Regions from separate parts of the Cohnella herbarum genome, predicted to be linked through region 2. Evidence: riboswitches for the same ligand, from Rfam matches in the RefSeq annotation. Region 2 holds a riboswitch; the other holds the start of a gene.
What was found. Region 2 has a riboswitch for cyclic di-AMP ahead of HH215_RS07845 (hypothetical protein). Riboswitches for the same ligand answer to the same signal wherever they lie in the genome.
Positions count from the first base shown of each region.

Region 1 (5,656 bases), 1.3 Mb from region 2:
CCCGCGTTATTCCAATTCGCGGTATCGTTGATATTAATATTTTTGTAACGCTGTTTGAGTTCCTTGATCTTGCCGATGGTCTCTTCCAGCTTCTTGTTGTAACGGACGACGGTCATGTTGTTCGTCATCCATTCGCCGAGCTCTCTGCTCAATACATAAGCGTTTTCCTTGCCGTCCATTTTCAGGATCGACTCGAATTTGTTCGCTTGTTTTTTGCGCTCGTTCTCGAATACGCTCTCCGATACGTCCTCGGCCGATTTTTTCAATCCACGGATGTACTCGATCGCTTTCGGTCCGGTTACCATGCCGCCGAAGATCGCGGACAACAAGGAGTTCGCGCCGAGACGGTTCGCGCCGTGATATTGATAATCGCACTCTCCGCAAGCGAATAGCCCCGGAACGTTCGTCATTTGATTGTAATCGACCCACAAGCCGCCCATCGAATAGTGAACCGCCGGGAAGATCTGCATCGGAATTTTCCGCGGATCGTCTCCGGTGAACTTCTCGTAGATTTCGATAATTCCTCCAAGCTTAACGTCAAGCTCCTTCGGATCCTTATGCGAAAGATCGAGATAAACTCTGTTCTCGCCGTTGATGCCGAGATTCTGGTTTACGCACACGTCGAAGATTTCGCGAGTCGCGATATCCCGCGGAACGAGGTTACCGTATGCCGGATATTTTTCTTCGAGGAAGTACCAAGGCTTGCCGTCTTTATAGGTCCAGATCCGGCCGCCTTCTCCCCTTGCCGATTCGCTCATGAGACGGTTTTTGTCGTCGCCGGGAATCGCGGTCGGGTGAATCTGAATGAACTCCCCGTTCGCATAATGCACGCCTTGCTGATAAACCGCGCTCGCCGCCGTTCCCGTATTGATTACGGAGTTCGTCGTTTTGCCGAAAATAATCCCGGGACCGCCGGTGGCCAGAATGACCGCATCGCCGCGGAACGTGACCGATTCCATCGTGCGCAGATCTTGCGCGGAAATCCCGCGGCAAACTCCGTCGTCATCGATGACCGCTCCCGTAAATTCCCAATGCTCGAATTTCTGCACCAGTCCCGCGACTTCCCAACGCCGAACCTGCTCGTCCAGCGCGTACAACAGTTGCTGTCCCGTCGTAGCTCCGGCGAATGCCGTACGGTGATATTGCGTTCCTCCGAACCGGCGGAAATCGAGCAATCCTTCCGGGGTACGGCTGAACATTACGCCCATCCGGTCCATCAAGTGGATAATGCCGGGCGCCGCTTCGCACATTGCTTTAACCGGAGGTTGATTCGCGAGGAAGTCGCCTCCATACACCGTATCGTCAAAGTGCTCCCAAGGGGAATCGCCTTCGCCTTTTGTATTTACAGCTCCGTTAATACCGCCTTGCGCGCATACGGAGTGAGATCTTTTAACCGGTACCAGCGAGAATAGATCGACCCGAACTCCCGCTTCCGCCGCTTTAATCGTCGCCATTAATCCGGCAAGTCCGCCTCCGACGACAATTACTTTTTGAGTAGCCATAATTTGTTTCTCCTCCCTCTAACCGATCGAGACTGAACTTAACGCCGTTGCTGCAGCCGATGCGAACTCGTCGCCGCGGAATGCGAACAAGGACAACAAGAACAGTGCCGACAAGATTACGAAGATGACCATGCAAATATTAGAGGAAACTTTCTGAGCGCGCGGGCCAACCGTAATTCCCCAGCTCACCAAGAAAGCCCACAAACCGTTCGCGAAGTGGAACGTCGCGGCGATTACGCCGATGATGTAAGCCGTGAAGACGAGCGGGTCGCTAACGATTCCGTTCATGTGTTGACCCAGTTCTTCATGCGTAACGTTGCCGAGCGTAATCTGGAATCGGGTTTCGTAGAAATGCCATGCCACGAAAATAAACGTGATTACCCCCGTAATCCGTTGCAACGTGAACGCCCAGTTGCGGCCATAGCTGAATCGGCCCGTGTTAATGTTCGATTGATACGCGATGTACAGTCCGTATACCCCATGGAATAAAATGGGCAACCAGATAACGAACAATTCCAGCCAGAATACAAGAGGTACGCTGTTCAAGAAGTCGATGCTTTTCGTGAAGCCCTCCTGTCCGCCTTCGTAAGCGGAATAGTTCGTCAGCGCATGCTCGATAATGAACAATCCAAGCGGAATTACGCCAAGCAACGAATGAAGCTTTCTCGGTAAATAAGAATTACCTTTCATGTCTGTGTTCGATCTCCTTTCGCATCCGTGCTTCGACTTCAGATGACGAAGTTTCCATACGTCACCATTTTGTCACCGCTTTTAAGGTTACCCTATTTTCGCTTATAATGGAACTGCTTATTTAATATTAAAACTTATAACTAAAACGCATAAGAGGATGGTGTTCCCTGTGCTCGAAGATATGCGGCTATTCGCGACGATTGTAGAACAAACAAGCCTAAACAAAGCAGCGGAAAGATTAAACCTGTCGCAACCCGCCCTGTCCCGCCGTTTAGCCCGGCTTGAATCGGAGCTTGAGGTCGACCTGTTCCGAAGAATCGGCAAGCGACTCGAACTAACGGCAGCCGGACAAGTCACTTACGAATTCGCGCTTGAGTTACGACAATTCCACGGCAGCTATTTACAGAAACTGAACGCTTTCAAATCGTCGGAAGCGCACGTAGCTACGATCGGAGCCAGCTTGACGACTCTCCAGACGACGCTGCCCGATCTTATTACCGCAATTACCGAGAAGCACCCTAATCTTGAGATTAAAGCCGTCACGGGCAAGTCGCACGAAATCGCCACGCTCGTTAAAGAACGCAAAGTCGATTTCGGAATCGTAGCCTCGTCCGTCATCTACGATCCCGCTATTACCAGTTTACCCTTGTTTGAAGATCATCTTATCCTCGTCCTTCCGAGAACGCATATTATATTAGAAAGAACGCAATTGGAAATGTCCGATCTCGACGGCCTTCCGATGATTCTTTTTGCGCCGGGAACGTGGTACCGAACTCTGACAGACGAATTATTAAAAAAATATAACCTTAAGCCGGATGTCCGGATGGAAATCGACTCTTTCGAGGCCATTATTCGGTTATTATCCGCTTGCCGCGCGGGCACTTTGCTTCCTAAATCTTACCTGCGCGAGCAAGTTCTCATCGATAACGATTTATACCTCGTGCGCATCAAAGAGCTTGAGGGGACTAAGCGGACGACGTCTCTCATTCACGGCGACCCGGTCTGGCTCGCTCCTTCGACGCGCTATTTGATCGAGGAAACGACCGCCTATTTCGACCGCGGGGCAAACCGTCTCAAAGAATCTTAATCTAACGAAAAAATCGGTCCGACTCCTGATTTTTCCTGTTTTAACCGCCTGCTCGCTATGGTACCTTTTACAGGTAGTTGGGGCGCCCTTCTTAGGAACGCAACAACAAAACATTCCGGCCAAAACCGTCAGGTGCGGGGGGACAAGTATTAAAAGCACATACTCGAAACGAACCTATACATGTGCAGGGGTGAAGCGCAATCGCGCAGGGCTGATCTCCCAGTCCGAATCCGACAGCTAACCTCGCCGGCCCATCTCTAGGAGGATATACGTAATGAAACACGGTTTGAAAAAATTGAGCATACGATCTTCAGCGCTTCTTCTTGGAGCGGCATTGGCACTACCGGGACTGACAGCACACGCGGCAACGACTCACACCGCTAAAAATTCCGATACGTTTTGGAAGCTTTCAACCCAATACAAAGTGCCGCTTCAGAAATTGATGAACGCGAACCCTTCCGTCGATCCTTTGAATATCTACACCGGATTAAAGCTTGTGATCCCGAGCAGCACGGCCAACTCCGGGAGCGCTTCCAAGGCGACAGCCGCTGCCGACTCGAGCAAGCCCGTCCAAATGCAATCGACGTCGACCGCGGAGTCGCTCGCTTACTCCAAAATTATCGACATTAAAGCTTCGGCTTATTCGGCTGCTGCCGAGGAGAACGGCGGATGGGGGGCTGTCGATTATTTCGGCAATCCGCTTAAGCTCGGAACGATAGCCGTGGACCCGAAAGTCATCGCCTTCGGAACGAGAGTATACATTGAAGGATACGATTTCAATGGCTTGCCTCAGGGAGGCATGTACGCGCGGGCATTGGATGCGGGTGGCGCGATCAAGGGCAAACGAATCGATATTTTCGTTCCGGGTTCCCGTTCTTTCGTCTCGAGTTTCGGTTTTCAGAACGTCAAAGTCTACATTTTAGAATAGTTCCGGCCATTCGAATATCGCGCGCTATAAATAAACCTAGGCTCCGATTGCGGACCCTAGGTTTATTTAATCCGTTCACTCCGCAACCATACAATTCGTAAGCTGCCTACCTGACCGATTTCCACGGTCGGGTACGATTTTACTGCCCTTTTCTGCGTTCGGGAATATCCAGCAGATCGGTTAAAGTCACGGGCTCGTAATGATTCGCGCGCAACCAGTCGATAATTTGCGGAAGCGCCTTGACCGTACCGGACAAGCTCTGTCCTTGTCCGCCTCCGGCATGCATCAGCACGACGGAACCCGGCCGTACCGAGCGGGTGACGTTCCGAAACACCTGATCCGAGCTTAACTGTCGCCAATCCGATGAATCCACATCCCAATTCACTACCGTATATCCTCTTTTTTTCGCCCAGTCCAGATGTTTTGGTAAAATCTCCCCGTATGGAGGACGCACTAGCCTTGGTTTAAACCCGACGATCCCCTCGATCACGTGCTCCGCTCGTTCGATCTGCTCTTGCACCTTCGCGAAGTTCAGCTTAGAGAAATTAGGGTGGCTATACGAATGATTACCTAGGTTATGGCCCTCCCGGTGGATTCGTTTGACTAAATCCGGATGTTTCGAGCTGCGGGTTCCTACGACGAAGAAAGTCGCATGAACCTTCTTGGCTTTCAGGACGTCCAGAACCTGCGGCGTGAACCGGGGGTCCGGCACGTCGTCGAACGTTAACGCGACTTTGCGCGAACCCCGGGACGCGGACAATACGAACACGCCTTCATACTTGCGTTCATATTCGGACCAATGATTGCCGGACGGCTTAACCTGCGTTGTTCCAGCTGCATAAGCGGCATGCGCACCAGTACAATCCCCCAACAAAGACAAAAGGGTGACGGCGCTTACCAGCGCCATCACCACCGATCTAAAGCGCGACATCGTCATCTCGCCAATCCCCCCATAACCGCTCATTCTAACTATATCCTGAACGAATGGGATGGATTTCATTCAACTCTCGCTAATAACTTTTCCAGCCGGCTATTGTCCGATCGACTCTTGGAATTGCTCGATCTGATCATTCGTGCCGATAACGACCATCACGTCGTCCTTCGATAAGGTATCCTTCGCCACGGGAGCGATGATGATCCCCTTCGGTTTGTTGATAGCCACGATGCTGCAACCGAATCTCCCCCTCGGGTTCACATCGTCCAGCGACTTGCCCGACAGGCATTCCGGAACCGCAAGCTCCGCTATCGTATATTGCTTGGACAGCTCGATATAATCCAACAAGTTCGGCGAAACGAGCTGATGGGCCACGCGAACCCCCATATCCCGTTCCGGATAGATAATCCTGTCCACGCCGACCCGCTCCAATACGCGGCCGTGCAGATCGGATACCGCTTTCGCCACGACCTTCTTGACGCCGAGATCCTTCAACAGAATCGTTGCCAGTATAC
Region 1 covers NZ_CP051680.1:3,078,926-3,084,581, forward strand. Annotated here, with positions in the region: gene sdhA (succinate dehydrogenase flavoprotein subunit) at 1-1,502, opposite strand, end outside; gene HH215_RS13610 (succinate dehydrogenase cytochrome b558 subunit) at 1,521-2,192, opposite strand; gene HH215_RS13615 (LysR substrate-binding domain-containing protein) at 2,362-3,279, shown strand; cyclic di-AMP (ydaO/yuaA leader) riboswitch at 3,387-3,548, shown strand; gene HH215_RS13620 (3D domain-containing protein) at 3,554-4,207, shown strand; gene HH215_RS13625 (polysaccharide deacetylase family protein) at 4,347-5,171, opposite strand; gene HH215_RS13630 (potassium channel family protein) at 5,238-5,656, opposite strand, start outside.
Region 1: another riboswitch for cyclic di-AMP. It lies ahead of HH215_RS13620 (3D domain-containing protein); the one in region 2 lies ahead of HH215_RS07845 (hypothetical protein).

Region 2 (5,656 bases):
AAAAATTACCGGGACTTCACGAGCTCACAGCGCAACAGCTTGGCGTAAACGAGATCGCATCGGTTACGATCGGGAATGGTCACGTGTATGCGTTGCTGCGCAAGGGCGAACACACGGAACTTGCGGTATTGGAAGCAACGAGCGGAAAAGTCCTGTATCGCGGCCAGCCAACCTATAAGGGGCCGAGCTCTAAGGCGGATGAGCAAATGAAAAACCTTCATCTGATGGGTATCGGGTTTAAATATCAATAAAAAAAAGCTTCCTCGATGCGGATCGAGGAAGCTTTTTCTAACGATCTTGTTGCGGACGAATGCGGTAGACGCATTTGTTGTCGCCCTTGGCCAAACAATCGGAACGGCTAACTTTGGCTTCGAGCAAGGATTCGAACAGGTTAAGTTCGCACGTACACGCATGGTTATACTTATTTGCCACTCTGGATATCGGACAATTATATTCGGTTAGAATATAATCGCTATCGCCGGTTTTCTCCCACGTTGCCATATAGCCGTTTTCATTCTGGATTTCGGAAAGCGCGGCAACTCTATTCTCCAAATCCTTGTTAACCATCTTACTCTCGTAACGTTGCATCAGAGTCGCCTTGCGCAGATCGAACAGATGGTTGACCATCGTTTCTCCTGCCTCGACCTCAAGCTCGGTAAGAAGGTCGAGCGCTACGGAATGATAGTTTTTCGGAAAATAATCATCGGCTTGATCCGTTAATCGATATACCGCGGCAGGACGCCCCATCGGGATTCGAACCGTCGTCGATTCTATTAAGTTATCCCGTTCTAGAATCGAGATGTGCCTCCTGACGGCCATCCCCGTAATTCCTAGCTGGTCCGTCAAGTCCTTGGTCGTCAATTGTCCGGCGGTCTTCAGCATTTGCATGATTCTGTTCCGGGTAGACAAGTCCAAATCGTCTTTCATCTCGTAACCTCCAGATCTACCGCGAATGATTACAGGACGGACCCCGAAGTAGCCAGATCATGGGTTTCGCATTCCTCGGAACAATACCCCCGACTATTGCTTTCGCATTCATCGCAAACCAAATGCTGAAGATGGCAAGTATCGTCCTTGCAGTTAATATAACGATCGGTTTTCTCGCCGCAATGATGGCATTGGCCGACAAGCGTATGCTCGTCGGTTTGGTTAATCCGCACGGAGACGCGTTCATCGAACACGTAACAATTGCCGTCGAAGCCTCGACCTTGAACTTCCGGATCTTGACCGTACGTGACGATTCCGCCATCCAGTTGGAACACGTCGTCGAAACCTTCGTTCTTAAGCACGGCGGTTAACATTTCGCAACGAATGCCGCCGGTACAGTAAGTGAGTATCCGTTTATTTTTATGCTCGGCGAGGTTATTGCGGATCCATTCCGGAAATTCGCGGAACGTCTCGAGATCCGGTTTGATCGCGTTGCGAAAATGGCCGAGATCGTATTCGTAGTTGCTTCTTCCGTCCAAGATGAGCACGTCGTCCCGATCGAGATGGTCATGCCATTGTTGCGGGGTCAATCTTCCGCCGCCGTCGGTATGCGGATTGAGCTTCTTGTCGTAACGGAGCGTAACAAGCTCCTTCTTGTGCCGGACGAACAGCTTCTTGAAGGCATGGCCGGCCGATTCGTCGATCTTAAAGAGAAGATCGGAGAAGAGCGGATGTGCATGCATCGCTTCCATGTAGCGATCCGTCTGTTCGATCGTACCGGAGAGCGTGCCGTTAATGCCTTCTTCGGCAATGAGAATACGGCCTCTGATCCCAAGATCTTTGCAAAACTGAAGGTGCTCCGCCGTAAAGGCTTCAGGATCGGAAATAGGCACGTATTTGTAGTAGAGCAGGATGCGATAATCTGTCGTCATAATCGAACACCTTTCATCTTTTCATCATTTGTATCGGAATAAAGAATAGCGGAAGAGAGAGGACTGATCTCTTCCGCCAAGCGTTAAGACGTTTCGTCGCGGTAAATCATACTGTGATTATGTTATTTTAGCTTCTCGACGTTACTTAGTCAACATGGATGTTTATTAAGTGGTTGACAATCCGCCAAAGTAAGCTTAGGATTATAGTACGCTTAGTTTTCGACCTATAGGTCGAAAAGCGGGGGAACCAGTTATTAGGGGCGAATCATTCTTCGGAATGAAGGGTACCATCTTACCCGAGTCCGTCAGCTAACCTCGTCAGCAGGAGATGGGTCTGTTTTATTATTTTTTCACTTCGGACCCTCCGTTTTAGGGTCCTTTCTGTTTATTTAAGGCCCTAATTATCGGAGACTCCTCTCGATAAGCTATGGGTCTTTTTGTCGTCGTGATCGCGATTCAAGAGAATCATCTACTTAGGAGGTGCGATGTATGATTCACGAGGATGCAGTGAAAGCCACTTATGCGACTCTCATGGAACAGTCTCGGCTGATCGTCGAGCGTAAGACTCCCGGTCCGGAACGTAGTCCGATGGAAGAACTTCACGCGGTGTTGCACATGACCGTCGAGAATACGGGAAGTCGCAACCGCGACGAAGCGACGGATCTTTCCTTGACGCAGCAGGGCATTATCCGATTCGTTTCCGTCGTCTCGCAGATCGTTACGGGTTGGGGCGGCAAGCTGATCGAAGCCAACCACCATTCCTATACCGCGATTTTCCCGATATCCGATCCGGATGCCGGCAGTCACAGCTGTATTTGCGGGTTTCAGATCCTAAATGCCGTCGCGAATGTCATCAATCCTTCATTGAAGAAGGAAGGTATTGACATGAACTTTGAATGCGGCATCGGGATTAGCATGGGGGAGGTATACGGTTTTCAAACCGGCCTGAAACTACCCGCGAATAGTTTGTATTACGGGGAAGCGATGGTCAGCGCTATTGAATATGCCAGTATGACGACCGGCGTAGTCATCGTTGATAAGGTTGTCAAAGAACGATTCGAGCGGGAAGCTTCCCCCTTCAAAGTTCAATTCAAGCCTTATCGTTATCATGAATGGGTAGGATATCAGTTTATCGTCGGATAATCTCTCGTCGTAACTGCTCTAAGCTCTAATTGCTACGATATATAGACTAAAAATAAGACTTCTCCTATCCGCAATAGGAGGAGTCTTATTTTATTTTCTTTTTGGATGAAAATCCATATTCAGGGAACAATCTCGGTATATCCTTTCCATTACAGGAAGCGAGGACGATCCCCAATTGGCTAAAGATCAATCGCAGAAGCCCCAGGACGAATCGAGAAGAAGGTTTCTTAAATATTCGGGTACGGCAATCGGAGGCGTTGTCGTAGGCGGAGTCATTGGCGGAATTATCGGTTCTAGCCTAAAGAAGACGGACAAGGAAGAGAAACCCGCGAATCCGGAAACTCCGGCCCCTTCGTCTGACCGAGACTATAACCAAGCTTTAATGTTCTTTACGCAGGATCAGTTTCTGATCACGGAAGCGGCGTCCGAACGGATTTATCCGATGGACGAACTCGGTCCGGGCGCGAAGGAGCTTGGAGTCGCTTTCTTCATTGATCATCAGATGGCCAGCGCATACGGAATCAACAGCAGGGATTACATGTCGCCGCCTTTCTATCCTTCCGAAGTTTCGCAAGGTTACCAACTCAGCTTCAAGCGCAAAGAGTTGCTGGCGCTCGGGCTCGATGCGCTGAATGAATACAGCACCGACACGTATAACAAGCCTTTTACGAAGATCGCTCCGGAAGAGCAGGACGCCGTGTTAACGGCTTTCGAGAAAAACGAAGTCAAACTCAAAGGCGTGCCTGCGGCCGCGTTCTTTAATTTACTGCACAATCTTACGATCGAAGGCGTGTATTCGGACCCTCTGTACGGCGGAAACAAAAATATGGCCGGCTGGAAAATGCGGAACTACCCCGGCAATCAGATGAGCTATTACGACGTGATCGAAAAAGAAGAGTTCATCAAGATGGAACCGCTCAGCTTGCACGATCATCTTGAGTTAGGTTAAGGAGGAGGTGGCATGGCGAATAAACTTCCGAAAGTGAATGTCGTCATCGTTGGGATGGGCTGGGTAGGCGGCATCATTGCCGCCGAGTTGACGAAGGCAGGTCACAACGTAGTCGGGTTAGAACGCGGCAAAAGCCGAGGAACCCAAGACTATTACCACGTCCATGATGAACTGAGATATGCGACGAGGTACGAGTTGATGCAAGACTTGTCCAAGGAAACCATTACTTTCCGCAATACGGAGAAAATACGGGCGCTTCCGATGCGCACGTACGGATCGTTCTTAATGGGGGATGGTCTCGGCGGGGCCGGCGTCCATTGGAACGGACAATATTACCGTTTTCTACCGTATGATTTCGAAATCTATACCAAGACGGTGGAGCGCTACGGAAAGAGTAAAATTCCCGAAGGAATGACTCTACGGGATTGGGGAATCACGTACGGCGAGCTTGAGCCGTATTTCGTTAAATACGAGCAGATGGCGGGCATCTCCGGGGACAAGGAACTTCCGGAACATGTCTCGCAGATGTCAAAGCCGTTCCCGACGGGTCCGATGAAACAGACGCCGGGCATGAAGCTATTCACGGAATCCGCCAAGAAGCTCGGTTACCACCCTTACAACATTCCTTCCGCGAACCTATCCGAAGCATACACAAATCCGGACGGCATCGAGCGGGCGGCATGCCAATATTGCGGGTACTGCGAGCGCTTCGGCTGCGAATACGGATCGAAGGCCGATCCTGTCGTGACCGTGCTGCCGGTCGCTCTACAGACGGGCAAGTTCGAGCTGCGCACCTTCTCTAACGTCACGGAAATTATTCACGACGGCAAGAAAGCGACCGGGATCAAGTACGTTAACGTACCGACCGGAGAAGAGTACATGCAACCGGCCGACGTTGTTATTTTAGCAGGATACGTGTTCACGAACGTACGCTTGCTGCTGGTGTCCAAGCTGGGACAACCTTATGACCCGAAGTCGGATACCGGATCCGTCGGACGAAATTACGCCTATCAAGTTAACGGAGCGAGCACCGCCGCCTTCTATGAGGATCGGGAGTTTAATATGGCGATGGGGGCAGGCGCGCTTGGAAGCTGCATAGATGACTTTAACGGCGACAACTTCGATCATAGTTCTTTGAACTTCCTGCACGGCGCGAATATTCGGTTTACTCAAGCCGGGTTAAGACCGATTCAGTATCAACCGACTCCCGCGGGCACGCCGAAATGGGGAAAGTCGTTCAAGCAAGCTACGCTGCACAATGCGAACCGCGTGTTATCTATAGCAGGACAAGGAGCATGCATGCCATACCGCCACCATTACTTGGATCTCGATCCGGAGTATAAGGACGCGCTCGGAATACCGCTAATACGCATGACCTTCGATTTCGAACAGCAAGACATCGAGCTCGTGAAGTTTATCGCGCGGAAAACGAAGGAAATCGCGGATGGAATGGGCGCGACGACTACGCAAATGAATGATGTGATCAAGCAGTACAATATCGTTCCCTATCAGTCGACGCACAACACGGGAGGAACGATAATGGGCAGCGACCCGAAGACGTCCGTCGTGAACAATTATTTGCAGATGTGGGATGCGGACAACGTGTTCATCTGCGGAGCTTCCAACTTCCCGCATAACGGGGGCTATAATCCAACGGGAGTCGTCGGAGCGTTAGCCTACCGCACAGCCGAAGGCGTTGGGAAGT
Region 2 covers NZ_CP051680.1:1,778,358-1,784,013, reverse strand. Annotated here, with positions in the region: gene HH215_RS07860 (hypothetical protein) at 1-251, shown strand, start outside; gene HH215_RS07855 (helix-turn-helix transcriptional regulator) at 289-927, opposite strand; gene trhO (oxygen-dependent tRNA uridine(34) hydroxylase TrhO) at 957-1,859, opposite strand; cyclic di-AMP (ydaO/yuaA leader) riboswitch at 2,059-2,196, shown strand; gene HH215_RS07845 (hypothetical protein) at 2,349-3,002, shown strand; gene HH215_RS07840 (gluconate 2-dehydrogenase subunit 3 family protein) at 3,178-3,951, shown strand; gene HH215_RS07835 (GMC family oxidoreductase) at 3,964-5,656, shown strand, end outside.